4 regions of the Pseudomonas sp. LBUM1662 genome follow, and region 2 is predicted to be linked to each of the others. Evidence: predicted binding sites of a transcription regulator. Region 2 holds the regulator's gene; each other region holds the start of a gene.
What was found. The regulator FliA, encoded in region 2, starts transcription of late flagellar genes. The targets are predictions, from matches to a motif close to CTAAAGTTTNNNNNNNNNNNGCCGNTAA.

Region 1: ACA049_RS02320 (methyl-accepting chemotaxis protein) is a predicted target of FliA. The motif match lies at 3,682-3,709, and genes of this name have one in related genera.
Region 3: ACA049_RS26230 (methyl-accepting chemotaxis protein) is a predicted target of FliA. The motif match lies at 4,887-4,914, and genes of this name have one in related genera.
Region 4: ACA049_RS01990 (methyl-accepting chemotaxis protein) is a predicted target of FliA. The motif match lies at 2,235-2,262, and genes of this name have one in related genera.

The regions. Positions count from the first base shown of each region.
Region 1 covers NZ_CP166793.1:516,805-524,148, reverse strand. The annotation lists gene ACA049_RS02345 (acyl-CoA dehydrogenase) at 1-663, shown strand, start outside; gene ACA049_RS02340 (methyl-accepting chemotaxis protein) at 799-1,530, opposite strand; partial or broken gene ACA049_RS02335 (HAMP domain-containing protein) at 1,663-2,691, opposite strand; gene ACA049_RS02330 (cell division protein ZapA) at 2,837-3,139, opposite strand; gene ACA049_RS02325 (hypothetical protein) at 3,136-3,366, opposite strand; gene ACA049_RS02320 (methyl-accepting chemotaxis protein) at 3,765-5,390, shown strand; gene ACA049_RS02315 (potassium/proton antiporter) at 5,587-7,329, shown strand.
Region 2 covers NZ_CP166793.1:1,853,236-1,860,579, reverse strand. The annotation lists gene ACA049_RS08290 (chemotaxis protein CheA) at 1-1,892, opposite strand, end outside; gene ACA049_RS08285 (protein phosphatase CheZ) at 1,947-2,735, opposite strand; gene ACA049_RS08280 (chemotaxis response regulator CheY) at 2,758-3,129, opposite strand; gene fliA (RNA polymerase sigma factor FliA) at 3,297-4,037, opposite strand; gene fleN (flagellar synthesis regulator FleN) at 4,034-4,864, opposite strand; gene flhF (flagellar biosynthesis GTPase FlhF) at 4,981-6,315, opposite strand; gene flhA (flagellar biosynthesis protein FlhA) at 6,327-7,344, opposite strand, start outside.
Region 3 covers NZ_CP166793.1:5,768,249-5,775,592, reverse strand. The annotation lists gene rluD (23S rRNA pseudouridine(1911/1915/1917) synthase RluD) at 1-666, shown strand, start outside; gene pgeF (peptidoglycan editing factor PgeF) at 663-1,388, shown strand; gene clpB (ATP-dependent chaperone ClpB) at 1,519-4,083, shown strand; tRNA gene ACA049_RS26250 (tRNA-Asn) at 4,400-4,475, shown strand; tRNA gene ACA049_RS26245 (tRNA-Pro) at 4,485-4,561, shown strand; tRNA gene ACA049_RS26240 (tRNA-Lys) at 4,567-4,642, shown strand; tRNA gene ACA049_RS26235 (tRNA-Pro) at 4,738-4,814, shown strand; gene ACA049_RS26230 (methyl-accepting chemotaxis protein) at 4,982-6,607, shown strand; gene ACA049_RS26225 (HvfA family oxazolone/thioamide-modified RiPP metallophore) at 6,670-7,068, opposite strand.
Region 4 covers NZ_CP166793.1:441,047-448,390, reverse strand. The annotation lists gene ACA049_RS02010 (twin-arginine translocase TatA/TatE family subunit) at 1-115, shown strand, start outside; gene tatB (Sec-independent protein translocase protein TatB) at 126-575, shown strand; gene tatC (twin-arginine translocase subunit TatC) at 572-1,366, shown strand; gene ACA049_RS01995 (16S rRNA (uracil(1498)-N(3))-methyltransferase) at 1,363-2,070, shown strand; gene ACA049_RS01990 (methyl-accepting chemotaxis protein) at 2,304-4,220, shown strand; gene ACA049_RS01985 (amino acid ABC transporter ATP-binding protein) at 4,377-5,111, opposite strand; gene ACA049_RS01980 (amino acid ABC transporter permease) at 5,104-6,063, opposite strand; gene ACA049_RS01975 (transporter substrate-binding domain-containing protein) at 6,218-7,015, opposite strand; gene mdoH (glucans biosynthesis glucosyltransferase MdoH) at 7,208-7,344, opposite strand, start outside.

The DNA.
Region 1 (7,344 bases), 1.3 Mb from region 2:
GAAGACCAGCGTAAACAGGCTCATGAGCTATTGGATTTGCTGACGCCGATCGTCAAATCCTGGCCATCGGAGTTCTGCCTGAAGGCCAACGAACTGGCGATCCAGATTCTCGGCGGCCACGGTTACACCCGCGAATACCCGGTGGAGCAGTATTACCGCGACAACCGTTTGAACCCGATCCATGAAGGCACCCACGGCATTCAATCGCTGGATTTGCTGGGCCGCAAGCTGGCGCAGAACGGTGGTGCGGGGCTCAAGCAATTGATCCGCCTGATCGCCAACACCGCCGAGCGTGCTCAAGCGTACGAAACGTTAACGCCACTGCGTGAGCCGCTGGAGAAACTGGTGGCGCGCCTGCAAACGGTGACCATCGGGTTACTGACGGATCTGGGCCAAGGCAAGGTCAACAGCAGCCTGGCGAACTCGGCGCTGTACCTGAAAGTGTTCGGGCACACGGTAATTGGCTGGCGCTGGCTCGAACAGGCGATTCGGGCGGAGGAAGGGTTGGCGAAAGGGGACGCGGCGGATGTGAGCTTCTATAAAGGCAAGCTGCAGGCGGCACGGTATTTCCTGACGTGGGAAGTGCCGGGTTGCCACCAAGAGCTGGCGATTCTTGAGGCTCGGGATGATGTGTGTCTTGGGATGCAGGATGAGTGGTTTTGATCCGGCATAGACTTGTGTAAGGGCCACAAAAAAGATCGCAGCCTCGTTTCACTCGACAGCTCCTACAGGATGAATGCAAATCCCGTGTAGGAGCTGTCGAGTAAAACGAGGCTGCGATCTTTTGACCTTGACCTCTTAACTCAACCTGAAACCACCCATCTGCCGCGCCAAATCATCCGCCAACCGCTGCAACGTCTGACAGTCTTCACGGCAAGCTCTGACCTCTCCGGCCGTCGCCCGAGCCAGATCGGAAATCCCCTGCACGTTCCGGTTGATCTCTTCCGTCACCGCCGACTGCTCTTCCGTCGCCGTCGCCACTTGATGGTTCATGTCGCTGATGCGCTCGACCTGACCGGTAATCGCCGTCAACGACGCGCCAGTGCGCTGACTCGATTCGACGCCGGTACCCGTCGCTGCTTGCCCGGAATGCATGGATGAAACCGCATTCTCTGCGCCCTGCTTGAGGCTGCCGATCATCTGCTGGATCTCGTCGGTCGACGATTGCGTGCGCCGCGCCAAGGTCCGCACTTCATCCGCCACCACCGCGAACCCGCGCCCCATGTCCCCGGCCCGCGCGGCTTCGATGGCCGCGTTCAGTGCCAGCAAGTTGGTTTGCTCGGAAATTCCGCGAATCACTGCCAGCACCTGATCGATGGACGCGACCTGATTAGCCAATTCGCCCACCGCATTGGCGGCGAGGCCGATTTCATCGGACATGCTTTCTATATGGCGGATCGATCCACCGACGACTTCCCGAGCCTGCATCGCTTCATCGCGAGCGTTCTGCGAAGCAACGGCGGCGTTACCCGCGTTCTGGGCAATTTCCTGCACGGTCAAGCCCATCTCATGAACAGCCGTGGCGACCATGTCGGTCATTTCCTGCTGACGACCCGAACGTTCGGCGGTGTTGTCCACCACCCGCGCCACCTGCCCAACGGCCGTGCGCAAACGATCGCTGGTGGTCAGTACTTCGCCGATCATTTCGCGCTGACTGTCGAGGAATCGATTGAAGCCGCGAGCCAGGTCACCCAGCTCATCGGCACGGCTGGAATCTAACCGGTGGGTCAAATCTCCCCCACCGCTACCGATGGCAACCAGCGCGGCTGTTACCTGACGGATCGGCCGCACCAACCCGCGAGCCAGCAACACCACCAGCAACAGACACACCAGCGCCACCGCCAGACCAATGCCGCTGCTCATCCACATGGCCCGACGGGCTTCCGCGTAGATCTGCGACTGCGGCACTTCGGCCACCAGAGTCCAGCCCAGGTCCCGTAACGGCAGGCTCAACGCCAGATAATCTTCGCCGTCGCGAACGAAGCTGCTGTTAGTGGCAACTTTTTGACCCATGACCGCTTGTGCGGCGGGGGCGCCGATTTGCTCGGCCAGGGTGCGCTTACCGCTGAATTGCGCCTCGGGGTGAACCTGGATCAAACCGTCGGAACGCACGAGATAGACCTTGCCGCGCTCACCGAAGTTGAAGTTGTGGATCAGCTCCGACAGCTCTTTCATGCTCAACCCGAGCCCGGCAACTCCCACGACTTTACCGGCCTGCTCGACCTTGAGGTCGATGAACAGCGCCAATTCTCCGGTCGCGGTGTCATTGTCGATATTGAGGGTGCGCGGCTGGTTGCTGTCGAGGAAAGCGTAGAACCAGGCGTCTTTGGGGTTGGAACGGCTGAGGGTCCGGTCCAGGCCTTTTTCCGTGAAATAGTGGTTTGAAGCGGTGCCGACAATCAGCGCGGTAAAGGCTTTGTGTTCGGCGCGGATGCCTTCCAGGTACTGGACGAATGCATCGGTTTGGGCACTGTTTTCACCTCCGGCCAGCCAGTCGCGCACCATGCTGTTGCTGGCGATGTCCTTGGCGGCGGTGAGGGGTTGGACGAGGATTCGTTCGATGTCGTTGCGCATCGCCTCGATGCTCGACGGCAGTGCCTGCTCGACCAGATAGCTCTGGGCGAGACGGTTGACCACGAGGGTATAAATGCCAACCACGATCAGGATGCTGACCAGCAGGGCGGTGCCCATGCTGAGGATCAACTGCCATTGAATACTGCGTCGCCAGAACTGCATGGAGCACCCCCAAAGAATAAGAGGCTGAAACACTGCAACAGCCGTGCCGATTGTATACAACTCAAACGACAATCTATTCTTTGGTTGTGCGCAAAGCCGATCAGGCCTGATTGATCGTCTTGGAGATCACTTCAACCGTGGCGCTGACTTGCTCTTGGTAACGGTCGAGTTCCTGCTTGTGCTGCTTCTGCATTTCAATCTGCTGGGAACACAGATTCATCGCGGCCAGCACCAGCAGGCGGTCACCGATCAGCGTCGGGTACTTTCTTTTGGTGTCGGCCAGGGCAGCTTTCAACATCATTGCGGCGTCCAGCAGGGTTTGCTCTTCCCCGGCCGGCGCCTTGATCGAATAGTCCTCCCCCAGGATCGAGACGACTTTTACCCCTGCGGCGCCGTGATTCATGCGCTGACCGGGCCGGCGCTGACGCGCTCAACCAGGGCCTGGATGCGGGCCGCGGTGGCGCCTTGTTTCTCTTCCTGTTCCATCAGGTTCAGTTGCAGGCTTTCGTTTTCATCCTTGGCCTGGGCCAGTTCTGCACTCAAGGTCTGGTTGGTGGCGAGCAGGCTCTGGTTCTGTTGCACCAGGTCGCTGACCAGCTGTTCCAATTGGCTTAGGGATGCTTCCAACATTTTGATTTTCCAAGCATTTTCAAGGGGCGCGTACGATAAAGAAAAGTCACCACGGATGCCAGGGTTATTCGGGCGCAAGGCCTTGATTTTCCTGGCGGGCGACCTTCCTCGCGAGTTTTAAAGACTGTGATTGGCGGATCTGGTTCCTGCACTTCGTCGCCCGATCAAAAGCAGCGTACGAACACCTGTAGGTGCGAAGCTTGCTCGCGAAGGTGGTTAACGCGTGCTGTCTGGGTAAACCCGTCGCCTGGGTATTTTTGCGAGCAAGCTTCGCTCCTACAGGTAACGGCTGTCTGCGACAAAACCGCGCAGGCCCTCAAGACTTTAGTCGTATGACCGATAAGTCACTCATACGTCAGCTTCAGCGCCGCACGGGTGCGCTCACTTTGGTAAACAGCATGTCCCTTCGTAATATGAATATCGCACCGCGGGCGTTCCTCGGTTTCACCCTGATTGGCGGTTTGATGCTGGTTCTGGGGGTGTTTGCCTTGAACCAGATGAGCAAGATTCGCGGCGCCGGTGAGAACATCGTCGAGAGCAGCGTGCCGAGCATCAAGGCGCTGGATGAGTTCACCCAGCTGACGCTGCGCCTTCGGGTCCTGTCCTATCGCTTGTTGACCAACCGCGAACCCGACATACAGCAAAAGACCATCGAGCTGTTCGACCAGCGCAATCAACAGATCCGTGCCGCTCAGTCCGAGTATGAAAAATTCATCAGCAACCCTGAAGAGCGTGCAGCCTACGACCAGTACGTGCAGTTGCTTGGCCAGTATCGCCAGCTTGAAGACCGGATGAAGAGCCTGTCGCGCAACAACCAGGTGGAAGAACTGCGCACCTTGCTCAACACCGATCTGTTGAACAACTCTGAAGCCGTCAACGCGGTGCTCAACCGCCTGATGCTGATCAACAACCAACAGGCGGTCGATCTTAATCAGCAAGCATCCGATCAGTATTCCTCGGCATTCAACCTGGTCGTCACCCTGCTGGTGATCGCCACCGGCCTGACCCTGCTGTTCGCCTGGCTGCTGACCAACAGCATCACCAAACCCATCGCCAACGCCCTGAGCGCCGCTGAAGAAATTGCCGAAGGCAACCTGACTCGCCCGATCCATGTCGATGGCGACGACGAAGCCGGCCGCCTGTTGCTGGCCATGTCGAAGATGCAGGACAAGCTGCGCGACACCCTGCAGCGGATTTCCGGCTCGGCTACGCAACTGGCGTCCGCCGCTGAAGAACTCAACAGCGTCACCGACGAAAGCGCCCGTGGCCTGACCCAGCAGAACAACGAAATCGAGCAAGCCGCCACTGCGGTCAATGAAATGACCAGCGCCGTGGAAGAAGTCGCGCGCAACGCGGTGAGTACTTCCGAAGCCTCGAAGAACGCCACCACCTCGGCCGGCGACGGTCGTGACCTGGTGCAGGAAACCGTCAGCGCCATCGAACGCATGAGCGCCGATGTGCAGAGCACCGCGACCCTGATTGGCGATCTGGCCAATGAGTCCCGAGACATCGGCAAGGTGCTGGACGTGATTCGCGGCCTGGCTGACCAGACCAACCTGCTGGCCTTGAACGCCGCGATCGAAGCCGCGCGTGCCGGTGAAGCCGGGCGTGGTTTCGCGGTGGTGGCGGATGAGGTTCGTGCCCTGGCGCATCGCACTCAGCAGTCGACCAGCGAAATTGAACGCATGATCGGCAGCATCCAGAGCGGTACCGAACACGCGGTGGATTCGATGCGTAACAGCACCGAACGTGCCGAATCGACCTTGAACATCGCGCGAGGCGCCGGTCTGTCGCTGGACACGATCAACAGCGCCATTGTCGAGATCAACGAGCGCAACCTGGTGATCGCCAGCGCGGCTGAAGAGCAGGCGCAGGTTGCCCGCGAAGTGGATCGCAACCTGGTGAACATCCGCGATTTGTCGGTGCAATCGGCGACCGGCGCGAACCAGACGAGCGCGGCGAGTAATGAATTGTCGCGATTGGCGCTGGACCTGAACAACATGGTTGGGCGATTCAGCCTTTAAACGCAGATCGCGTTACGGCCGAAAAGATCGCAGCCTCGTTTCACTCGACAGCTCCTGCAAAGGATTCGCGTGAGGCTGCGATTTTTTGATCTGCAAAACCTTTTTGACAGCATCACATTTCAACAGGTTAGAATCGCTGGCACGCAGACTGCATGGTCAGTTTGTGCCCGCCTTTCAGCTTTCTGGAGTACTGCCTTTGAATGCGACGACCATCAACAGCCTGTTCTTGATCGGCGCGTTGCTGGTAGGTGCGAGCATTCTGGTGAGCTCACTTTCCTCGCGCCTCGGCATCCCGATTCTGGTGATTATCCTGGCGGTGGGCATGGCCGCTGGCGTCGACGGCGGCGGCATTATCTTTGATAACTACCCCACGGCTTATCTGGTCGGCAACCTCGCGCTGGCGGTGATCCTGCTCGATGGCGGCTTGCGCACCCGGGTCTCGAGTTTCCGCGTGGCGCTTTGGCCCGCGCTGTCGCTGGCCACCGTCGGGGTGCTGATCACGACTGCACTGACCGGTCTGGTCGCCGCCTGGCTGTTCAACCTGAACCTCATCCAGGGTTTGCTGATCGGCGCCATCGTCGGCTCCACCGATGCCGCGGCAGTATTCTCGCTGCTGGGCGGCAAAGGCCTGAACGAACGGGTAACCGCCAGCCTCGAAATCGAATCCGGCAGCAACGATCCGATGGCGGTGTTTCTCACCGTGACCCTGATCGACATGCTCGCCAGCGGCCAGACCGGCCTGCATTGGAGCCTGCTCGCGCACTTCGTGCGTGAGTTCGGCATCGGTGCCGTCATCGGCCTCGGCGGTGGCTGGGTCATGCTGCAACTGGTCAACCGGATCAACCTGGCCAACGGCCTCTATCCGATTCTGGTGATTGCCGGCGGCCTGGTCGTGTTCGCCCTGACCAACGCCCTGCATGGCAGCGGCTTCCTGGCGGTTTATCTGTGTGGCCTGGTGATCGGCAACCGCCCGGTGCGCAGCCGTCACGGCATTCTGCACATGCTCGACGGCATGGCCTGGCTGGCACAGATCGGCATGTTCCTGGTGCTGGGGCTGCTGGTGACGCCGCACGACCTGTTGCCGATCGCCCTGCCCGCTCTGGGCCTGGCCTTGTGGATGATTCTATTTGCACGACCGCTGTCAGTGCTGGTCGGCCTGCTGCCGTTCAAGGCGTTCCATGGCCGCGAAAAGGCGTTTATCTCCTGGGTCGGATTACGCGGCGCGGTCCCGATCATTCTGGCGGTGTTCCCGCTGATGGCCGGCCTGCCAAATGCCCAGCTCTATTTCAACCTCGCCTTCTTTATTGTGCTGGTGTCGCTGCTGGTGCAGGGCACGAGCCTGCCGTGGGTGGCGAAGCTTTTGAAAGTGACCGTTCCGCCGGAGCCGGCGCCGATCTCGCGCGCAGCGCTGGAAGTGCATGTCACCAGCGAGTGGGAGCTGTTCGTTTATCGCCTCGGTGCCGAGAAGTGGTGCATCGGTTCGCCCCTACGCGAGCTGAAAATGCCCGAAGGCACGCGGATCGCCGCCCTGTTTCGTGGCCAGCAACTGCTCCATCCGTCGGGTAGTACAGTGCTCGAAGTCGATGATCTGCTGTGTGTTATCGGCCATGAACACAACCTTCCAGCCCTCGGAAAACTCTTCAGCCAGGCACCGCAACGCGGCCTCGATTTGCGCTTCTTCGGCGACTTCGTACTCGAAGGAGACGCCCAGCTGGCTGCGGTTGCGGCGCTGTACGGGTTGAAAGTCGAAGGCATCGATCCGGACATGTCCCTGGGCCGTTTCATTGCCCAGAAAGTCGGCGGCGCTCCCGTTGTCGGCGACCAGGTGGAGTGGAACAACACCATCTGGACCGTTGCGGTCATGGAGGGGAACAAGATCGGCAAAGTGGGCGTCAGATTCCCCGAAGGAAGTCGCCCGGGTCCGGGCTTGTTCCTCTAAACTCCACACTTCGTC
Region 2 (7,344 bases):
TGGAAGATCTCGTTGACGTTCACCAGCGGGAACGCGAACGCCTGGTTGCCGAGCATGACCATCAGCGTCGGCATGATCGCCAGGGTCAACGGGACCTTGATGACGATCTTCGAGCCCTTGCCCTTGGTCGAATAGATATTGATGGTGCCGTTGAGCTGGGCGATTTTGGTTTTCACCACGTCCATGCCCACGCCGCGTCCGGAGACATCGGAAATTTCGGTCTTGGTCGAGAAACCCGGCGCGAAGATCAGGTTGAAGCAATCGGACTCGCTGAGGCGATCGGCTGCATCCTTGTCCATCAAGCCTTTCTTCACGGCGATGCCGCGCAGAACATCAGCGTCCATGCCTTTGCCGTCATCGGAGATGGACAGCAGGATGTGGTCGCCTTCCTGTTCAGCGGACAGGATCACCTTGCCGCTGCGAGGCTTGCCCATCGCTTCGCGTTCGGCCGGTTCTTCAATACCGTGGTCGACCGAGTTGCGCACCAAGTGGACCAGCGGGTCGGCCAGGGCCTCGACGAGGTTCTTGTCGAGGTCGGTTTCTTCGCCGACCAACTCCAGGTTGATCTCTTTCTTGAGCTGGCGAGCCAGGTCGCGAACCAGACGCGGGAAGCGCCCGAAAACTTTCTTGATCGGTTGCATCCGGGTCTTCATGACCGCGGTTTGCAAGTCAGCCGTGACCACGTCGAGGTTCGACACAGCCTTGGACATGGCTTCGTCGCCGCTGTTGAGGCCCAGACGGACCAAGCGGTTACGCACCAGAACCAGTTCGCCGACCATGTTCATGATTTCGTCGAGACGCGCGGTATCAACCCGCACGGTGGTCTCGGCTTCACTGGCCGGTTTTTCCGGTGGTGGAGCAGACGGAGCGCGAGCTGGAGCCGGTGCAGCAGCCGCCGCTGGCTTCGGCGCTTCCGCCTTAGGCTCGGGCGCTTTGGCAACCGGTTTCGGCGCAGCTGCCTTGGCGGCTGGAGCAGTCACCACAGCGCCTGTGCCCACTTCAGTGAACTTGCCTTTGCCGTGCAATTCGTCGAGCAGCGATTCGAACTCGTGATCGGAGATCAGATCGCCACCGGCCGCTTTAGCGGTGGGCGCAGCCGAAGCAGGTACGGCAGCAATGGCCGATTCCAGCGCATCCACCGCAAAGTTGCCTTTGCCGTGCAACTGGTCGAGCAGTGCTTCGAATTCGTCGTCGGTGATGTCGGAGCTGTCGCCTGCTGCTTTCGGGGCAGCCGGTGCAGCGGGCGCTGCCACCGCGTCGACGGCGAACTGGCCTTTGCCGTGCAGTTGATCGAGCAACGACTCGAACTCGGCATCGGTGATTTCGTCGCTGGCCGCGGAATCGGCGGCAGCCACTGGAGCAACGGCTGGCGCTTCGGCTTGAGCCTTGACGGCGTTCAGCGAGTCCAGCAATTGTTCGAATTCGTTATCGGTGATGTCGCCCGATTCTTCGGCGGCAGGTGCTTCGACCACTTCAGCGACCGGTGCAGCTTCATCAGCCGTTTGCGGCTCGGCCAGACGGGCCAGTGCCGCGAGCAATTCAGGCGTGGCAGCCGTAATCGGACTGCGTTCGCGCACTTCGGTGAACATGCTGTTCACCGCGTCCAAAGCTTCGAGAACCACGTCCATCAGTTCCGAGTCGACGCGACGTTCACCCTTGCGCAGGATGTCGAACACGTTCTCGGCGATGTGACAGCACTCCACCAGCTCGTTGAGCTGGAGGAAGCCGGCGCCCCCTTTTACAGTGTGAAAACCGCGAAAAATTGCATTGAGCAAATCCGCATCATCCGGTCGGCTTTCCAGCTCGACCAGCTGTTCGGACAGTTGCTCTAGAATCTCGCCGGCCTCAACCAGGAAATCCTGAAGGATCTCTTCATCGGCGCCGAAGCTCATTAAGGGGGTGCTCCTACAGGTCTAAAAACCTAAAAAACCTAAAATGCTAAAACTCTAAAATCCTAGGCTGGATAACAAATCGTCCACATCGTCCTGACCGGACACAACGTCTTCTCTTTTATCGGCATGAATCTGCGGACCTTCACCCTGAGAGAGATGTTTTTGCGGATCTTTTTCAGCAAGCATCGCATCACGGTCATGTTCGATACCCGCAAAGCGGTCTACCTGACTGGCCATGAGCACGAGCTTGAGCAGGTTGCTTTCAACTTCGGTGACCAATTGGGTCACGCGCTTGATCACCTGACCGGTGAGGTCCTGGTAATCCTGGGCCAGCAGAATGTCGTTGAGGTTGCTCGACACCGTGCGATTGTCTTCGCTGCTGCGTGTCAGGAAACCGTCGACCCGCCGGGCCAGTTCGCGGAACTCTTCAGCCCCGACTTCACGACGCATGAACCGCCCCCAATCCGTGCTCAACGCCTGGGCTTCTTCGCTCAGGCTGTTGACCAGCGGCGTGGCGTTTTCCACCAGGTCCATGGTGCGGTTGGCGGCGGCTTCGGTCAGCTTGACCACATACCCCAGGCGCTCGGTGGCGTCCGTGATCTGCGACACTTCCTCGGCTTGCGGCATGTTCGGGTCAATCTGGAAATTGACGATCGCGCTATGCAGCTCGCGAGTGAGCTTGCCCACTTCCTGATACAGGCCGCGGTCACGGGTCTGATTGAGCTCATGGATCAGTTGCACCGCGTCGCCGAACCTGCCTTTTTCAAGGCTTTCGACCAGTTCGACCGCGTGTTTTTTCAGGGTCGATTCAAAATCGCCCAGTGAAGATTCTTTATGCTCCATAGCTCCCCCGTGGCGCAGTGGATCAACCGATGCGTTCGAAAATCTTCTCGATTTTTTCTTTCAACGCCTGGGCCGTGAAGGGTTTGACCACATAGCCGTTAACACCGGCCTGGGCCGCTTCGATAATCTGCTCGCGCTTGGCTTCTGCAGTCACCATCAGCACTGGCAGGTGCTTGAGCTTTTCATCGGCGCGTACGTGGCGCAGCAGATCGATACCGGTCATGCCAGGCATGTTCCAGTCCGTTACCAGAAAGTCGATGCTCCCGCTGTTGAGAACCGGAATGGCGGTAGTGCCATCGTCAGCCTCGACCGTGTTGGTGAACCCAAGGTCACGCAACAGGTTTTTTATGATCCGCCGCATCGTTGAGAAGTCATCAACGATGAGGATTTTCATGTTCTTGTCCAATTCGACCTCCAAGCAGTCTTAAACGCGCCCAGCACCTGGACGCGCCATTTCAATCAATCCGGCAATGCATTCGATGACTGTCTGGAGCACAACAGATCGCGACCGGTGCAGTTCAACACCCCACCGGTCTCGTTCGCAGTGTCCCCACACTGCCTTCAGCGCGCTCGCCACTCCCCCAAACGCCCCCGCAAACGGGCCGCGCACTGGCTATGTAACTGGCTGACCCGCGATTCGCTGACCCCCAGGACCTCACCGATTTCCTTGAGGTTCAGCTCTTCGTCGTAGTACAGCGCCAACACCAGTCGCTCACGCTCCGGCAAATTGGCAATCGCGTCCGCCAGCGCAGCCTGGAAGCGTTCATCTTCCAGATCGCGTGACGGCTCAAGATGTGCACTCGCGCCATCCTCATGCAGCCCTTCGTGTTCGCCGTCCTGCAACAGATCGTCGAAACTGAATAACCGGCTGCCCAGGGTGTCGTTCAAAATCCCGTAATAATCGTCGAGACTCAATTGGAGTTCGGCCGCAACCTCATGATCTTTAGCGTCACGACCGGTTTTAGCTTCAATCGAGCGAATTGCGTCGCTGACCATGCGGGTATTGCGGTGGACCGAACGTGGAGCCCAGTCCCCCTTGCGCACTTCATCGAGCATCGCGCCGCGGATTCGAATGCCCGCGTACGTCTCGAAACTCGCGCCTTTGCTGGCGTCATATTTGGTCGATACTTCAAGCAGGCCGATCATCCCGGCCTGGATCAGGTCTTCAACCTGAACACTGGCCGGCAGACGGGCCAGCAAGTGGTAAGCAATGCGTTTGACCAGTGGCGCGTAACGCTCGATCAGCTCGTACTGCGCGTCACGTGCCGACTTCTTGTAGAGGTTGTAGCCACTGGCTGTCATAGGACGGGTCCTGCAGTCTGTTGCACGAGGCGCTCGACGAAAAACTCCAGGTGCCCACGCGGGTTGGCAGGCAACGGCCAGGTGTCGACCTTCTGCGCGATCGCCTTGAACGCCAGGGCACACTTGGAACGCGGGAAGGCTTCGTAGACGGCACGCTGCTTCTGCACGGCCTTGCGCACGCTTTCGTCGTAAGGCACCGCGCCGACGTATTGCAGGGCGACGTCGAGGAAGCGATCCGTGACCTTGGTCAACTTGGCGAATAGGTTGCGACCTTCCTGCGGGCTCTGGGCCATGTTGGCCAGGACGCGGAAGCGGTTCATGCCGTAATCGCGGTTCAGCAGTTTGATCAGCGCGTAGGCATCGGTAATCGAGGTCGGCTCGTCGCAGACCACCAGCAAGACTTCTTGCGCGGCGCGAACAAAACTGACTACCGAGTCACCAATACCCGCAGCGGTGTCGATCACCAGGACGTCGAGGTTGTCGCCGATATCGCTGAAAGCCTGGATCAGGCCGGCGTGCTGGGCCGGGCTCAGATGAACCATGCTCTGCGTGCCGGACGCGGCCGGAACGATGCGAATACCGCCGGGGCCTTGCAACAGAACGTCGCGCAGCTCACAGCGGCCTTCGATCACGTCGGCCAGGGTACGTTTGGGTGTCAGCCCCAGCAGGACGTCGACGTTCGCCAGCCCCAGATCGGCGTCCAGCAGCATGACGCGCCGGCCGAGCTCAGCTAGAGCCAGGGACAAGTTCACTGACACGTTAGTCTTCCCGACGCCACCTTTGCCGCCGGTCACCGCGATCACCTGTACGGGATGCATGCTGCCCATGTTATTTCTTTACCTTGTCTTGCATAGACGGAGGCCACATTACTGGCTGCGCGTTCATAAACTGAACAATGCATGGCAGACCATCGATGTAGGTACAAAAACTGTTCATTAGTACCTCAGCCAACCTGCTTGGTCGGGCTGTGGTAAATATCAGCGAACATGTCAGCCATGGCTTCTTCGCTGGGTTCTTCTTGCATTTGCACGCTTACGGCGCGACTGACCAACTGATGACGACGCGGAAGATGCAAATCATCCGGAATACGCGGGCCATCGGTCAGGTAGGCCACCGGCAATTCATGACTGATCGCCAGGCTCAACACCTCGCCCAGACTTGCCGTTTCATCCAGTTTAGTCAGGATGCAGCCAGCGAGCCCGCAGCGCTTGTAACTGTGATAAGCGGCAGTTAGAACCTGTTTCTGGCTGGTGGTTGCCAAAACCAGATAATTTTTTGACTTGATGCCACGTCCGGCCAGGCTTTCGAGCTGCATGCGCAGTGCCGGATCGCTGGCCTGAAGGCCCGCGGTATCGATCAGCACCACGCGTTTGCGCAGTAATGGTTCCAGCGCCTGCACCAGCGATTGCCCCGGATCGACGTGGGTTACCGACACGTTGAGAATCCGGCCCAGGGTCTTCAATTGTTCCTGAGCACCGATACGGTAGCTGTCCATGCTCACCAGCGCGATGTTTTGCGCGCCGTATTTGAGAACATAGCGGGCCGCGAGCTTGGCCAGGGTGGTGGTCTTGCCCATGCCGGCAGGGCCGACCATGGCAATCACGCCGCCCTCTTCCAGCGGCTCGACTTCCGGCGTGGCAATCATCCGCGCCAGGTGCGCCAGCAACATGCGCCAGGCCTGACGGGGTTCGTCAATGTCGGTAATCATCGCCAGCAAGTCGCGGGACAACGGGCCGGACAGGCCTATACGTTGCAGGCGACGCCAGAGATTGGCCTGGGCCGGACGGCTGCCTTGCAGCTGATTCCAGGCCAGGGAGCCGAGTTGCACTTCCATCAGTTCGCGCAGGCTGTTGAGCTCGAAACGCATCGAGTCGAACGCCCGTGGATCAACGCCGCCAGCAGCAGGTGCCGGAGCTGGAGCGGAGCGACGAGGCTCGGCATACGTCGGTTCGATCAGCGGCTCGGCGGCGGTCAACGGCAGGCCGGCGAACAACTGGCGATTGGTGGTCTTGTCGCCTTCGGTTTCGCCTTCGCCACGCAGGCTCAATTCAGCCTGGGCAGTCACGATCCGCGACTGGGTCTTGCGCAGCTCGTCCTCGAGTTCCATGTTCGGAACACGTGGGGCCAGCGCCGACAATTTGTAATCCAGGGCAGCCGTCAGCTCGACACCACCGGCGATCCGGCGATTGCCAATAATGGCGGCATCAGCGCCCAGCTCATCACGAACCAGTTTCATGGCCTGACGCATATCGGCGGCGAAAAAACGCTTAACTTGCATAAACCACTACCTCAGCCGTTGGGCCCTACTGTCGCAACGATGGTCACTTGCTTGTTGTCAGGAATTTCCTGGTAAGCCAACACATGCAAACCCGGGACTGCCAGTCGGCCGAATCGCGAAAGCATCGCGCGAACCGGACCGGCTACCAGCAGAATCACCGGTTGACCTTGCATTTCCTGACGCTGCGCCGCATCGATCAACGAGCGTTGCAGTTTCTCAGCCATGCTTGGCTCCAGCAGAACACCCTCTTCCGAGCCTTGTCCTGCCTTCTGAAGACTATTGAGCAATATCTGTTCCAACCTTGGCTCCAGCGTGATAACTGGTAGCTCGGAGTCAGTCCCTACAATGCTTTGGACGATTGCGCGGGAAACGCCGACGCGCACCGCAGCCACCAAAGCGGCGGTATCTTGACTCTTGGCGGCATTGTTGGCGATGGCCTCGGCGATGCTGCGAATGTCTCGCACGGGCACCTGTTCGGCCAACAACGCTTGAAGCACTTTGAGCAGTTGCGACAGCGACACCACGCCCGGCACCAGCTCTTCAGCCAGCTTCGGCGAGCTTTTGGCCAGCAATTGCATGAGTTGCTGGACTTCTTCGTGACCGATCAGTTCGCTGGAGTGCTTGTACAGAATCTGGTTCAAGTGCGTCGCCACGACCGTGCTGGCGTCCACCACGGTGTAACCCAGCGATTGAGCCTGGGCACGCTGGCTGATTTCGATCCACACCGCCTCCAGGCCAAAAGCCGGATCTTTGGCGGTTATGCCGTTGAGCGTGCCGTAGACCTGCCCCGGGTTGATCGCCAGTTCGCGATCCGGGTAAATCTCGGCTTCGGCCAGGATCACGCCCATCAGGGTCAGGCGGTAAGCACTCGGCGCCAGGTCGAGGTTGTCACGAATGTGCACAGTCGGCATGAGGAAACCCAGGTCCTGGGACAGCTTCTTGCGCACACCCTTGATCCGCGCCAGCAACTGACCACCCTGGTTGCGATCCACCAGCGGAATCAGGCGATAGCCGACTTCGAGGCCGATC
Region 3 (7,344 bases), 2.8 Mb from region 2:
GGCCTGGTGGTGCATCCTGCCGCCGGTCACGCCGATGGCACCTTGCTCAACGCCTTGCTGCACCACGTGCCGGACATTATCAATGTGCCCCGCGCCGGTATCGTGCATCGCCTCGACAAGGACACCACCGGTCTGATGGTGGTGGCCAAGACCATTCAGGCGCAGACACAGCTTGTCACGCAATTGCAGAGCCGCAGCGTAAGCCGGATTTACGAATGCATCGTGATCGGTGTGGTGACCGCTGGCGGCAAGATCAACGCGCCGATCGGTCGTCACGGCCAGCAACGCCAGCGCATGGCCGTGATGGAAGGGGGCAAGCAAGCCGTCAGCCATTACCGCGTGCTCGAGCGTTTCCGCTCCCACACGCATGTGCGGGTGAAGCTGGAAACCGGTCGTACGCACCAGATTCGTGTGCACATGGCCCACATCAACTACCCGTTGGTCGGAGATCCTGCCTACGGCGGTCGCTTCCGCATTCCACCGGCAGCCAGTGTGACCATGGTCGAATCGTTGAAGGCGTTCCCGCGTCAGGCCCTGCATGCGCGGTTCCTGGAGCTGGATCACCCGACCACCGGTAAACGCATGAGCTGGGAATCGCCATTGCCGGATGACTTCGTCTGGTTGCTGACCCTGCTCAAGCAAGACCGTGAGGCGTTCATCGGATGAGTGACTGGCTGATTCCCGACTGGCCTGCGCCTGCCGGGGTGAAAGCCTGTGTGACCACCCGTGCGGGCGGCGTCAGTCTGGCGCCGTTCGACAGCCTCAACCTCGGCGATCACGTCGACGACAGCCCTGAAGCTGTTGCCGAAAATCGCCGTCGCCTTACCGATCATTTTTCTATTCAGCCGGCCTGGTTAAAGCAGGTTCACGGCATTGTCGTGGCCCACGCGGACCCAGGCATCACGGCCACCGCCGACGCCAGCTGGACTTCAACGCCCGGAATCGCCTGCGCGGCGATGACCGCCGATTGCCTGCCCGCATTGTTCTGCGACCGTGCCGGCACTCGCGTCGCGGCGGCCCATGCCGGTTGGCGCGGATTGGCGGCGGGTGTGCTCGAAGCCACCCTCGACAGCCTCGCCGTGCCAGCCGATGACATCCTCGTGTGGCTTGGCCCGGCCATCGGTCCGCAAGCCTTTGAAGTCGGCCCGGAAGTACGAGAAACCTTCGTCGAGCAACTGCCCGAATCGGCCAAAGCCTTTGTTCCGAGCCAAAATGCTGGCAAGTTCATGGCTGACATCTACGAGCTGGCGCGTTTGCGTCTGGCTGCGCGCGGTGTCACCGCTGTCTATGGTGGCGGTTTCTGCACCGTGACCGATCCACGCTTCTTTTCCTACCGCCGTAGTCCTCGCACCGGTCGGTTTGCCTCCCTTATCTGGCTCGAACGCTAGACTTCTCTGATCTGCATCAACTGTACGAAGCTTGAATCTCCCAGAATCGACCACATCTAGTGAGGTATCTGGCAGGTTTCTTCATTCAGGATGTTTTATAGGTCCGGCCTGCTCAAAAGGAAGGTGACCCATGCGTATAGATCGTTTAACCAGCAAATTGCAGTTAGCTCTATCCGACGCCCAATCGCTGGCCGTCGGCCTTGACCACCCCGGCATCGAGCCGGCGCACTTGATGCAGGCCATGCTTGAACAGCAGGGTGGTTCGATCAAACCCCTGCTGATGCAGGTCGGTTTTGACGTCAACAGCCTGCGTAAAGAGCTGACCAAAGAGCTCGACCAGCTCCCGAAAATCCAGAACCCGACCGGCGACGTGAACATGTCGCAGGATCTGGCGCGCCTGCTCAACCAGGCCGATCGCCTGGCCCAGCAGAAGGGCGATCAGTTCATCTCCAGTGAGCTGGTGCTGCTTGCCGCCATGGACGAGAACAGCAAGCTCGGCAAGTTGCTGCTCGGCCAAGGCGTCAGCAAGAAAGCCCTGGAAAACGCGATCAACAACCTGCGTGGCGGCGAAGCCGTCAACGACGCCAACCACGAAGAGTCGCGCCAGGCGCTGGATAAATACACCGTCGACCTGACCAAGCGCGCCGAAGAAGGCAAACTCGACCCGGTGATCGGCCGTGACGATGAAATTCGCCGGACCATCCAGGTGCTGCAACGCCGCACCAAGAACAACCCGGTGCTGATCGGTGAGCCTGGTGTGGGTAAAACTGCCATCGCCGAAGGCCTGGCCCAGCGCATCATCAACGGTGAAGTGCCGGATGGTCTGAAGGGCAAGCGCCTGTTGTCTCTGGACATGGGGGCGTTGATTGCCGGCGCCAAGTACCGCGGCGAGTTCGAAGAGCGCCTCAAATCCTTGCTCAATGAGCTGTCGAAGCAGGAAGGGCAGATCATTCTGTTCATCGACGAACTGCACACCATGGTCGGCGCCGGTAAAGGCGAAGGCTCGATGGATGCGGGCAACATGCTCAAGCCAGCGTTGGCGCGCGGCGAGCTGCATTGCGTCGGCGCGACCACGCTCAACGAGTACCGCCAATATATAGAGAAGGATGCGGCCCTCGAACGACGCTTCCAGAAAGTCCTGGTGGACGAGCCTAGCGAAGAGGACACCATCGCGATTCTGCGTGGCCTGAAAGAGCGTTATGAGGTTCACCACAAAGTGGCGATCACTGACGGCGCTATTATTGCCGCGGCCAAACTCAGCCATCGCTACATCACTGACCGTCAGTTGCCGGACAAGGCCATCGACCTGATCGACGAAGCGGCCAGCCGCATCCGCATGGAAATCGATTCCAAGCCGGAAGTACTGGATCGTCTGGAGCGTCGTCTGATTCAGCTGAAGGTGGAATCCCAGGCGCTGAAGAAAGAAAGCGATGACGCGGCGAAGAAACGTCTGGAAAAACTCCAGGAAGAAATCGTTCGCCACGAACGTGAGTACTCGGACCTCGAAGAAATCTGGAACTCGGAAAAAGCCGAGGTACAGGGTTCTGCGCAGATCCAGCAGAAAATCGAACAGTCCCGCCAGGAACTGGAAGCCGCGCGCCGTAAGGGCGACCTGAACCGCATGGCCGAGCTGCAATACGGGGTGATCCCGGACCTGGAGCGCAGCCTGCAAATGGTCGATCAGCACGGCAAAAGCGAGAACCAGCTGCTGCGCAGCAAGGTGACCGAGGAAGAGATCGCCGAAGTCGTCTCGAAGTGGACCGGCATTCCGGTGTCGAAAATGCTCGAAGGCGAGCGCGACAAGCTGATGAAGATGGAAAGCCTGTTGCACCAACGCGTGATCGGCCAGGACGAAGCGGTGATCGCGGTTTCCAACGCGGTGCGGCGTTCCCGGGCCGGGTTGTCCGACCCGAATCGCCCGAGTGGTTCGTTCATGTTCCTCGGCCCGACCGGTGTCGGTAAAACCGAGCTGTGCAAGGCGCTGGCCGAGTTCCTCTTTGATACCGAAGAGGCGATGGTGCGGATCGACATGTCCGAGTTCATGGAGAAACATTCCGTGGCTCGACTGATCGGGGCGCCACCGGGCTATGTGGGCTATGAAGAGGGCGGTTACCTGACCGAGGCGGTGCGTCGCAAGCCTTACTCGGTGATCCTTCTGGACGAGGTCGAGAAGGCTCACCCGGATGTGTTCAACATCTTGCTCCAAGTGCTGGAAGATGGGCGCCTGACCGACAGCCATGGCCGCACGGTGGATTTCAAGAACACCGTGATCGTCATGACCTCCAACCTGGGCTCGGTACAGATCCAGGAACTGGTCGGTGATCGCGAGGCGCAACGTGCGGCGGTGATGGATGCGATTTCCACGCACTTCCGGCCGGAGTTCATCAACCGGGTCGACGAAGTGGTGATCTTCGAGCCATTGGCGCGGGATCAGATCGCGGGCATTACCGAGATCCAGTTGGGTCGTCTGCGCAGTCGTTTGACCGAGCGCGAGCTGAAACTGGAGCTGAGTCCAGAGGCCATGGACAAGCTGATCGCGGTGGGTTACGACCCGGTGTACGGCGCGCGGCCGCTCAAACGGGCGATCCAGCGCTGGATCGAGAACCCGCTGGCGCAGTTGATTCTGTCGGGGCGTTTCATGGCTGGCGATACCGCTGTCGGCACGGTGGAAAACGACGAAATCGTATTTGCCTGACCCGTTACGGCAGTGAAATAAACAAGGCCTCGCATCGCGAGGCCTTTTTTTCGTCAGGTTGTTGAACTGAAAGGAAAAGGCTTGTAAAGTGCGCCCCGCAGTAAGTCACCCGTAAGGGTTTCTGCTCCCCAAGCAGGAATCTGAAATAAGTTGCAAATCATTAACTTGAATGCAATTTAAGGGGTTGACAGAGGTGCTTAAGATTGTAGAATAGCGCGCCTCAGACACACGAACGCAGCGATGCGAACGGGTCGAAGAGGTGAAGCAAGCTTCACAGTTGTAAATTGAAATATCAGTAGTAATTGAAATTTATAGTTCCGTGATAGCTCAGTCGGTAGAGCAAATGACTGTTAATCATTGGGTCCCAGGTTCGAGTCCTGGTCACGGAGCCAATTTCAAACCGGGGTATAGCGCAGTCCGGTAGCGCGCCTGCTTTGGGAGCAGGATGTCAGGAGTTCGAATCCCCTTACCCCGACCATTTTTGGGTCGTTAGCTCAGTTGGTAGAGCAGTTGGCTTTTAACCAATTGGTCGTAGGTTCGAATCCCACACGACCCACCATTTTTGAAACCAGTTAACGCTGGAATCAGATCTTAAGATCAGACGCCAAAAGCTCTGTTCGCAGAAGGCGCCTTTAAAAGGTGCCTTTTTTTTACCGGGGTATAGCGCAGTCCGGTAGCGCGCCTGCTTTGGGAGCAGGATGTCAGGAGTTCGAATCCCCTTACCCCGACCATATTAAAAATCCTCGTATCGAAAGATACGGGGATTTTTTTTGTCTTCGATTTTTTGTTTTCGAGAAGCAACACTTCAGTCATCGTACAACCTGCCGATAACGAGGCGACGGGGTACTGCCGAAACAACGCCCCTTATCCAAGCCACTACAAGAATAGGGCGTTCGTTATGTTGCTTCGTCAGTTGAATATTGCTCCTCGGGCCGCCTTGGGGTTTGCCTTGATTGCCGTATTGGTTGCCTTGCTCGGGGTTTTCGCACTGGGGCAGATGTCGAGCATTCGCGACAGCGAAGTGGCCGTGGAAAAACAATGGCTGCCGAGTATCCGTGGCGGCGACGAGATCCGCGAGATCATGCTGCGCATCCGCACCATTTCCCTGCGCATGGCCCTCGATCAGGACCCGAAGAACATTCCTGTGTATCGCGGCCAGATGGACACCCGCGACAAGGAGCTGAGCGAAAAGATTGCCGCCTACGACCAGTTGGTCAACACCGTCGAAGGCAAGGCGTTGTATGACCAGTTCAAAACCACCTTCGCGGCGTATCGCGCCGGCATTGCCCAGTCGTTCTCACTGGCGGAGCAGGGGCGTCGCGACGAACTGACCAAGCTGCTGCTGATCGACATGAAAACCGTGGTTGATGGTTCCGGTAAGCAGCTCAATGACCTGGCCGATCTGTTCGCCAGACAAGTCGCCGCCGAAAGCCAGAAATCAGAAGCGCATTACGAAACATCGCGAATGATCGTCAGCCTGTTCATCGCCCTCGCAGCCTTGGCCACCGTTGGCCTGGCCATGCTGCTGACCCGTAGCATCGTCAAACCGCTGGGCGAAGCCTTGCACGCCGCAGAAAACGTAGCCCGAGGCGATCTGACTCGCCCCATCGAAACCCATGGCAACGACGAAGTGAGCCGCTTGCTCAAGGCCCTCGCGACCATGCAACAGAACCTGCGGGAAACCCTGCAAGGTATCAGCGGCTCGGCGGCGCAACTGGCCACGGCAGCTGATGAGTTGAACGCGGTCACCCTCGACGGCACGCAAACCCTGCAACAACAGAACAACGAAATTGAACAAGCCGCCACTGCCGTCACTGAAATGACCACCGCCGTGGAGGAGGTTGCGCGCAACGCCGTGTCGACCTCCGACGCCACGCGCCAATCCAGCGAGTCCGCACACGTCGGCCAGGAGCGCGTCAGCGAAACCGTCACCGCCATCAGCGCACTCGCCAGCGATGTGCAGATCACCGGCGGTTTGGTGCAATCCCTGGCCAACCAGTCGCAGGACATCGGCAAGGTGCTGGATGTGATTCGGGCGATTGCCGAGCAAACCAATCTGCTGGCGCTCAACGCGGCCATTGAAGCAGCGCGGGCCGGGGAAAGTGGTCGAGGGTTTGCGGTGGTGGCCGATGAAGTGCGTGCGCTGGCCTATCGCACCCAGCAATCGACTCAGGAAATCGAGCAAATGGTCCAGGGCATGCGTAGCGGCTCAACCCAGGCGCTGGAGTCCATGCAGGCGAGCTCGACCCGTGCAGCCAGCACCTTGGCCTTGGCTGAGCGTGCGGGCGAGGCGTTGCAGACCATCACGGCGTCGGTTCATCAGATCCACGAACGAAACCTGGTGATCGCCAGCGCGGCTGAAGAACAGGCGCAAGTGGCGCGGGAAGTCGATCGCAACCTGGTGAACATCCGCGACCTGTCGGTGCGCTCTGCTGCTGGTGCGGATCAGACCAGCGCGTCCAGCCATGAGCTTTCACAGCTGGCCAATTCCTTGCGCACCATGGTCCAGCGCTTCCAGGTGTAAATCCGCCAGGCGAAAAAAAACCGCGCTTCCCGAAGGAAAAGCGCGGTTTTGTGCTTGAAGGCTTAGGCGCCGTCTTGGTCTTTCAGGTGCTCGAACAGACCTTTTGGCATTTTCTTGCCGTTGGCTTCGAAGTTGGCTTTCACGTTGTCGTAAGCCTCTTGCTCGTCGATGAAGCCGTCATGGTTGGTGTCGATCTTGTCGAAGTTGGACTTCGGCGCGACTTTCTGGAATTCGGCGCGGGAAACTTTGCCGTCGCCATCCGTATCGGTCTTCGCCATCGACGCATCGCCACACTTGCCTTCGCCACACTTGCCTTCAGGGGTTTTCACCACTTGTTCAGCCGAGGCCAGCAGGTAGCCCTGGGTCAACGGCTGCGCAGCGAACACGGAACCGGACAACATCATGCCGCCGGCCAGAACAGCGCCGAGCAGACCAATAGTGTTTTTGGTAGTACGGGACATTTCAATACTCCTGGGTTGCACGACACAACCGTTCGATAAAGGACGCCACGTGAGTGCGGCGATAACCGGAGCGGGCGAGTTGCCTTGCTCGGATGTGGCCATTTAAAGGGCGGGGTGTATCGCTACTGTGTCGCGCAAGGGGGGAGTTTGTAAGCGAAGGGGTGAAATTGTGGCGGGAGATACAGTGAGACACACGAGTGTCAGATGGTGGGACCGAGGTGCCTCATTCGCGGGCAAGCCTCGCTCCTACAGATGGCTGGTGACTGTAGGAGCGAG
Region 4 (7,344 bases), 1.4 Mb from region 2:
TCCGGCACAACCGGTGCCACCGGTTCAGCCACAGACCACGCAGTCCGTGAACCAGCCGCACACCATCGACGTGCAGGCGCAAAAAGTCGAAGAGACGATCCGCAAAGACGTGTGAGCACTGACTAATGTTTGGTATCAGCTTCTCTGAACTGCTGCTCGTCGGCCTCGTCGCCCTGCTGGTGCTGGGTCCCGAGCGTCTGCCGGGTGCTGCGCGCACCGCCGGCCTGTGGGTCGGTCGTCTGAAGCGCAGCTTCAACGCGATCAAACAGGAAGTTGAACGTGAAATCGGTGCCGACGAGATTCGTCGGCAACTGCACAACGAGCACATTCTGTCGCTGGAGCAAGAGGCGCGGAAGATCTTCACGCCAACCCAGCAGGAGGCCACACCGGTCCAGCCGGTTGAGCCTGTGGCGGAGCAGACGATTCATGCTCCAGCCGCCGTGCCTGCGCCTGTTGCGGCGACGGTAGAACCAACACCCGTCGTTGCAGCACCTGCGGTTGAACCTGTTGTGCCTGCCGCCGCGCCGACAACGCCGGCCCCTCATGACCCAACACTGCCGCCGCGAGCCCCATGAGCGATCTTCCTGAAAACGACCAGCACATGCCGCTGGTTTCGCACCTCACCGAGTTGCGTACCCGCCTGCTGCGTTGCGTAGCGGCGATCTTCATCATCTTCGCCGGGCTGTTTGCGTTCACCCAGCAGATCTACACCTTCGTCTCGACGCCGCTGCGCCAGTATCTGCCGGTCGGCGCGACGATGATCGCTACCGACGTGTCGTCACCGTTCCTGACGCCACTGAAGCTGACGATGATGGTGTCGCTGTTCCTGGCGATCCCGGTGATCCTGCATCAGATCTGGGGCTTCATCGCGCCGGGCCTGTACAAGCATGAGAAGCGCATCGCCGTGCCGTTGCTGGTCTCCAGCATCATGTTGTTCTACGCCGGCATGGCATTCGCCTATTACCTGGTGTTCCCGCTGATCTTCAAATTCTTCGCCGCCGCCACCCCGGCCGGCGTGGAAATGATGACCGACATCAGCAGCTACCTCGACTTCGTCATGACACTGTTCTTCGCCTTCGGCGTGGCGTTCGAGATCCCGGTGGCCGTGGTGCTGCTGGTGTGGATCGGCGTGGTCGACGTCAAATACCTGAAGAAAATCCGCCCGTACGTGATCATCGGCTGCTTCGTGGTCGGCATGATCCTGACGCCGCCGGACATCTTTTCGCAGACGCTGTTGGCCGTACCGATGTGGCTGCTGTTCGAGATCGGCATCCTGTTCGGCGGCCTGATCAGCAAGCGTGGCGAGCATCCGGACGACCAGCCGGTGGACGATCACAACGACCAGCCGCCAGCGACTCAACCATGAATCTGCTGCTCCTCATCGATGCCGATTTCATTGCGGCCGACCGGGTGATCCTGCGTGATCGCCGGTTGACGCACATGCAGGAAGTTCATCGCTGCGAAGTGGGTGACAGCATGCGCGTCGGGCGCATTGGCGGCCTGATGGGCTCGGCCGAAGTGCTGCGCCTGGACGCCGATGAAGCCGAACTGCGCGTCACCCTCGACCAGCCACCACCGACCAAGCTGCCACTGACGCTGGTATTGGCCCTGCCACGGCCGAAAATGCTGCGCAGGGTGTTTCAGACCGTGGCGGCCATGGGTGTGCCACGAATCATCCTGGTGAACAGCTATCGCGTCGAGAAGAGCTTCTGGCAAACGCCGTTTCTGGAGCCAGAGGCGATTCGTGAGCAGTTGATTCTCGGCCTGGAACAGGCCCGGGACAGCGTGCTGCCGGAAATCGTCATCGAGAAACGCTTCAAGCCCTTTGTCGAAGATCGTTTGCCAGCCATTACCGAAGGCACCCTCGGCCTGGTTGGCCATCCCGGCAACTACCCGCCCTGCCCCCGTGGCCTGGACGAGCCGGTGACCCTGGCCATCGGCCCCGAAGGCGGCTGGATCCCTTACGAAATCGACCTGCTGGCCAAGTCCGGCCTGCAACCGGTGCAACTCGGGGAGCGCATCCTGCGCGTCGAAACCGCCGTCACTGCGCTGCTCGCACGCCTGTTCTAACCCCAGATTCCACTCAAGATACAGAACCTGTGGGAGCGGGCTTGCTCGCGAATGCGGTGTGTCAGATGACATTAACGTTACTGAGCCACCGCATTCGCGAGCAAGTCGAATCGTCGCACCGCCGCTCCCACAGGGGAATTTGTCGTTCCAACCAATGTGTACGCCTACAGATTCCCCGCCGCCTGCCGATATAGCCCCCATAAAACCAATGTGTGGTCCGAGGGAGTAGCAGCATGTACCGTTGGCTAGCCGAGAATCTGGGAAATGTAAGCGTCAATCGCAAACTGGGGATCGGCTTCGGTCTGGTGCTGCTGCTCACGCTGCTGATCACTTTCACAGGCTGGACCGGCCTGACGGGCGTGATGAGCCGTGGCGACAAGCTCGGTTTCATTGCCAGCCTCAGTGACCTGACCAAAGACCTGCGTCTGGCCCGCATGGACTACGACATGCGCCGCGGCGAACAAGGCCCGGCCGCCGTCAACGAACTGCTGAGCCAACTCGACGCCGGTTTGCAAACCGCTCGAAAATTGATCGAACAGCCTGCCGACGTGGCGATGATCGACCAACAACTGGCCGCCGTCAGCCAGTACAAGCAAGCCTTCATCGCGTTGACCCAGGCCGGCGCCACCCGCGAAGACGCCCGTAGCAAACTGGGCGCGACCGCCGACAACGCGGTGGCACGCGTCGCCGAGGTCGAAAAATCCATGCTGCAAGGCGACAGCGTCGCCGACTTCAACAGCGTGATCGACCTGAGCAAGCTGATTCAGCAAGCCCGCTTCCAGGTTCGCGGCTACACCTACAGCGGCAAGACCGAGGCCGAACAGCCTGCGCTTGACGCCATCGACAACGCCCTGAAGAACCTCGAAAGCTTGCCATCGAAACTGCCGGAACAGCACATCGCCAACCTGCAACAAGCCACCGATTCGCTTAAAGCCTACCGTGCCGCCGTCAGCCAGTTCCGCGACTCGCAGGTTGCCAGCGCCGCAGCCCTCAAGCGCATGACCGAGCAAGGCGAGATCCTGCTCAATGCCAGCAAAAAACTCACCGTGTCACAAACCATCGTCCGCGACACCGACGCCGCGCACGCCAAGAACCTGCTGCTGATGGCCACCGTCCTGGCTCTGGCGTTCGGCTTGCTGGCGGCATGGGCGATCACTCGCCAGATCGTGATTCCGCTGAACCAGACCCTCAAAGTGGCCGAGCGCGTAGCGGCCGGCGACCTGACCCAGAACCTTGTTTCCGAGCGTCGCGACGAATTGGGCCAGCTCCAGCGCGCCATGCAGAGCATGACCCTGGGCCTGCGCGAACTGATCGGCGGTATCAGCGATGGTGTTACGCAAATCGCCAGCGCCGCCGAAGAACTGTCCGCCGTCACCGAGCAGACCAGCGCCGGGGTCAACAGCCAGAAGGTCGAGACCGACCAGGTGGCCACCGCGATGAACGAGATGACCGCCACTGTGCAGGAAGTCGCGCGTAACGCCGAAGAAGCCTCCGAAGCCGCCGTCGCCGCCGATCAACAGGCCCGCGAAGGCGACAAAGTGGTCGGTGAAGCCATCGCCCAGATCGAGCGTCTGGCCCTCGAAGTGGGCAATTCCACTGCGGCCATGGGTGATCTCAAACGCGAGAGCGACAAGATCGGCAGCGTGCTCGACGTGATCAAATCCGTCGCCCAGCAAACCAACTTGCTGGCGCTCAACGCCGCGATCGAAGCCGCCCGCGCCGGTGAAGCCGGACGCGGTTTTGCGGTGGTCGCCGATGAAGTCCGCAGCCTGGCCCAGCGCACCCAGAAGTCCACCGAGGAAATCGAAGAGCTGATCGTCGGCCTGCAAACCGGCACCCAGCAAGTGGCAACCATCATGGACAACAGCCGCAGCCTGACCGACAGCAGCGTCGAATTGACTCGCCGCGCCGGCAGCTCGCTGGAAAGCATCACCCGCACCGTGTCGGCGATTCAGTCGATGAACCAGCAGATCGCCGCCGCAGCCGAGCAGCAAACCGCCGTGGCCGAGGAGATCAACCGTAGCGTGCTGAACGTGCGCGACGTGTCCGAGCAGACCTCGGCAGCCAGTGAAGAGACCGCGGCCTCCAGCATTGAGCTGGCGCGGTTGGGGACGCATCTGCAGATGCTGGTTGGGCGGTTCAAGGTATAAGGCGATGCAAACGCCTCGGTTCACCAAGGACCGAGGTAATGCATTCGCGAGCAAGCCCGCTCCCACATTGATCGGCGTCGTACACAAAATTTGTGTCTGACACCTTACCCTGTGGGAGCGGGCTTGCTCGCGAAAGCGGTCTGACAGTCGCTGAAGCTAGAGAACCTGACGAAGGAAGGCCTGCGCCCGCGGATCCTTCGGCGCATCAAAGAATTCCGCCGGCGAGGCATCTTCCAGCAATTTGCCGTGATCGAAGAACAGCACCCGATCCGCCACTTCCCGCGCAAAGCCCATTTCGTGAGTGACGCAAACCATGGTCATGCCTTCCACGGCCAGGGTTTTCATCACGTCCAGCACTTCACCGACCATTTCCGGGTCAAGTGCCGAAGTCGGCTCATCGAACAGCATGACCTTGGGCTCCATCGCCAATGCCCGGGCGATGGCGACGCGCTGTTGCTGACCGCCGGACAGGCGCGATGGAAACTCATTGGCCTTCTGCGCAATGCCGACTTTCTCCAGCAACGCCAACGCCTTGGCCTCGCGCTCTTTCTTGCCGCGCTTGCGCACGACTTTCTGGGCCAGGCAGAGGTTTTCCAGCACGGTCATGTGCGGGAACAGGTTGAAATGCTGGAACACCATGCCGACTTCGCGGCGGTAGGCGTTCACGTCGGTTTTCGGGTCGGCCAGTTGCAAGCCGTCGATGCTCACTGAGCCCGAGTCAAATTCTTCCAGGCCGTTGAGGCAGCGCAGGAAGGTCGACTTGCCGGAGCCGGACGGGCCGATCACCACCAGCACTTCGCCTTTCGCCACTTGCGTGGTGACGTTATCCACCGCGCGCACGACATGGCCACGGGTGTCGAAGACTTTAACCAGATCGCGGACTTCAATCACTTTGCGCGAGCCTCCGCTCAAGCCGACTGGCGATTTTCGACAGCGGCAGGTTGATCAACAGGTACAACCCGGCCACGCAGAACAGGATTTCGAACGGCGAGAACGAGGTAGTGATGACTTCGCGGCCGCTTTTCAGCAGTTCGGTAATCGCGATCACCGACACCAGCGACGTATCCTTGACCAGGCTGATGAACTGCCCGGCCAGCGGCGGCAGTACGCGTTTCAGGGCTTGCGGCAGCACGACGTGGCGCATCGACTGGCCAGCGCTCAAGCCAAGGGAGCGCGCGGCTTCGTTCTGGCCACGGGCGATCGACTGCACACCGGAGCGAATAATCTCGGCCACGTAGGCGCCGGTGAACAGCGACAGCGCGGCGATCCCGGCGAACTCCCGGGACAGGTTCATCACAGTGCCGATGAAGAAGTAGAAAATGAAGATCTGCACCAGCAGCGGCGTGCCGCGTACCAGTTCGACGTAAATCGTCGAGAGATCGCGCAGCGTAGGGTTGTTCGATAGACGACACAAGCCCGTGGCGAGGCCGATCAGCAGCCCAAGCACGCCGGACACCACGGACAACCACAAGGTGGTCCACAAGCCCCACATCAACGGTCCGGCAGCCCAATGGCGGGTGACGCCGATCACATCGCCTTCCGCCACGTCATCGCCTTGGGCGACTTGCAGGCTGTTGTCGTCGACGGTCACACGCTGCTCGTCGCCCGCGTCGTTGCGCAGGGTGACTTCGGCTTTATCACCCTTGCGCACCAGTTCGCTGACGGTGGAGATGTCGGCGGCGCGCTGGGACTCTTCGGCGTGGTAGGCGAAGTATTGCGGCACGCGGTTCCAGCGCCATTCGTAGGACATCAGCGAGGTGGCGTAATACAACGCGCCGGCCAGGCCGATCAGCACGAGCACGGTCAAGACGTGCCAGGGCCATTGGGCTTTTTTCTGTTTCATTTGCTCTGAAAATTCCGAATTCTGTGTCGCCAGGGAGGCCGCCTTCGCGAGCAAGCCCGCTCCCACATTTAACCGCGTACTTATCCAGCAACTCGGTCAACTGTGGGAGCGGGCTTGCTCGCGAATGGGGCGACTCGGTCTATCTGACCGAGTGTTATTCCATGTCCTTCTGCCAGGCGGTGTCCTTGAACCACTTGTCATGGATGCGATCGTAGGTGCCGTCTTCGTGGATCTGGTGCAGGAAGTTGTTGATGAAGTTGATGCTGTCGTAATCACCCTTCTTCAGGCCGAAGGCCAGCGGCTCATAGGTGAACGGCTTGTCGAGGAACACCAGCTTGCCGGCGCCGACCTTGTTCACGGCCACGACGTTGTACGGCGCGTCGTAGATGAAGGCATCGGCCTTGCCGTTGACCACGTCGAGCACGGCTTCCTGCTCGTTGTCGTAGCCGTGGTACTTGGCTTTGGAGATCAGCTTCTTGGCGACCATCTCGCCGGTGGTGCCGAGTTTGGAAGTGATGCGGTAGTCGGCGGTGTTCAGGTCTTTGTAGGACTTGATGGTGCCTTCCAGCTCTTTGCGGATCAGCAGGGTCTGGCCGACCACGATGAACGGTTCGCTGAAGTTCAGGCGCAGGTTGCGTTCCTGGGTCAGGGTCATGCCGCTGCCGATCATGTCGAACTTGTCGGTCAACAGGGCCGGGATGATGCCGTCGTAGCCGGTGGACACCAGCTCCAGCTTGACGCCCATCGCCTTGGTCATGGCTTTGAGGATGTCGACTTCGAAACCGATGATTTCGCCGCGCTTGTTGGTCATTTCGAACGGCATGTAGGTCGGGTCCATGCCGACTTTCAGCGTGCCGCGCTTGACCGCGTCATCGATGGCACCGGCCTGCGCCGCGCTGACTGCAACCAATGCCGTGACGCCGACCAGCAGCATCGACAGATACTTCTTCATCATCAAGTCCCCAAAACCATTGCGTTGTGAGGCGCGCAAACGGCGGATTTCCCTCAGGAAACCGGCCGATACGAACAGAAAATTGTCCGGGCGCACCAATTCGGGGACGGATGCTAACGCACTCGTCCGTTTGCACAAGGGTTTGGCAACGTTCAGGCAAAAAAAAGCCCCGCGGGTTAGCGGGGCTGTTTGTTACGCCAACTGAGGCTGCGCACTCAGAGGTTTGAGCGGCAGAAGCGGCGCATGGGGATCGGCTTTCACCGATTTGCGCCAGGCTGCCAGCCACTCGGGATGGCCTTCATCCCAGATCTGCTCATGCAAGCGACCCA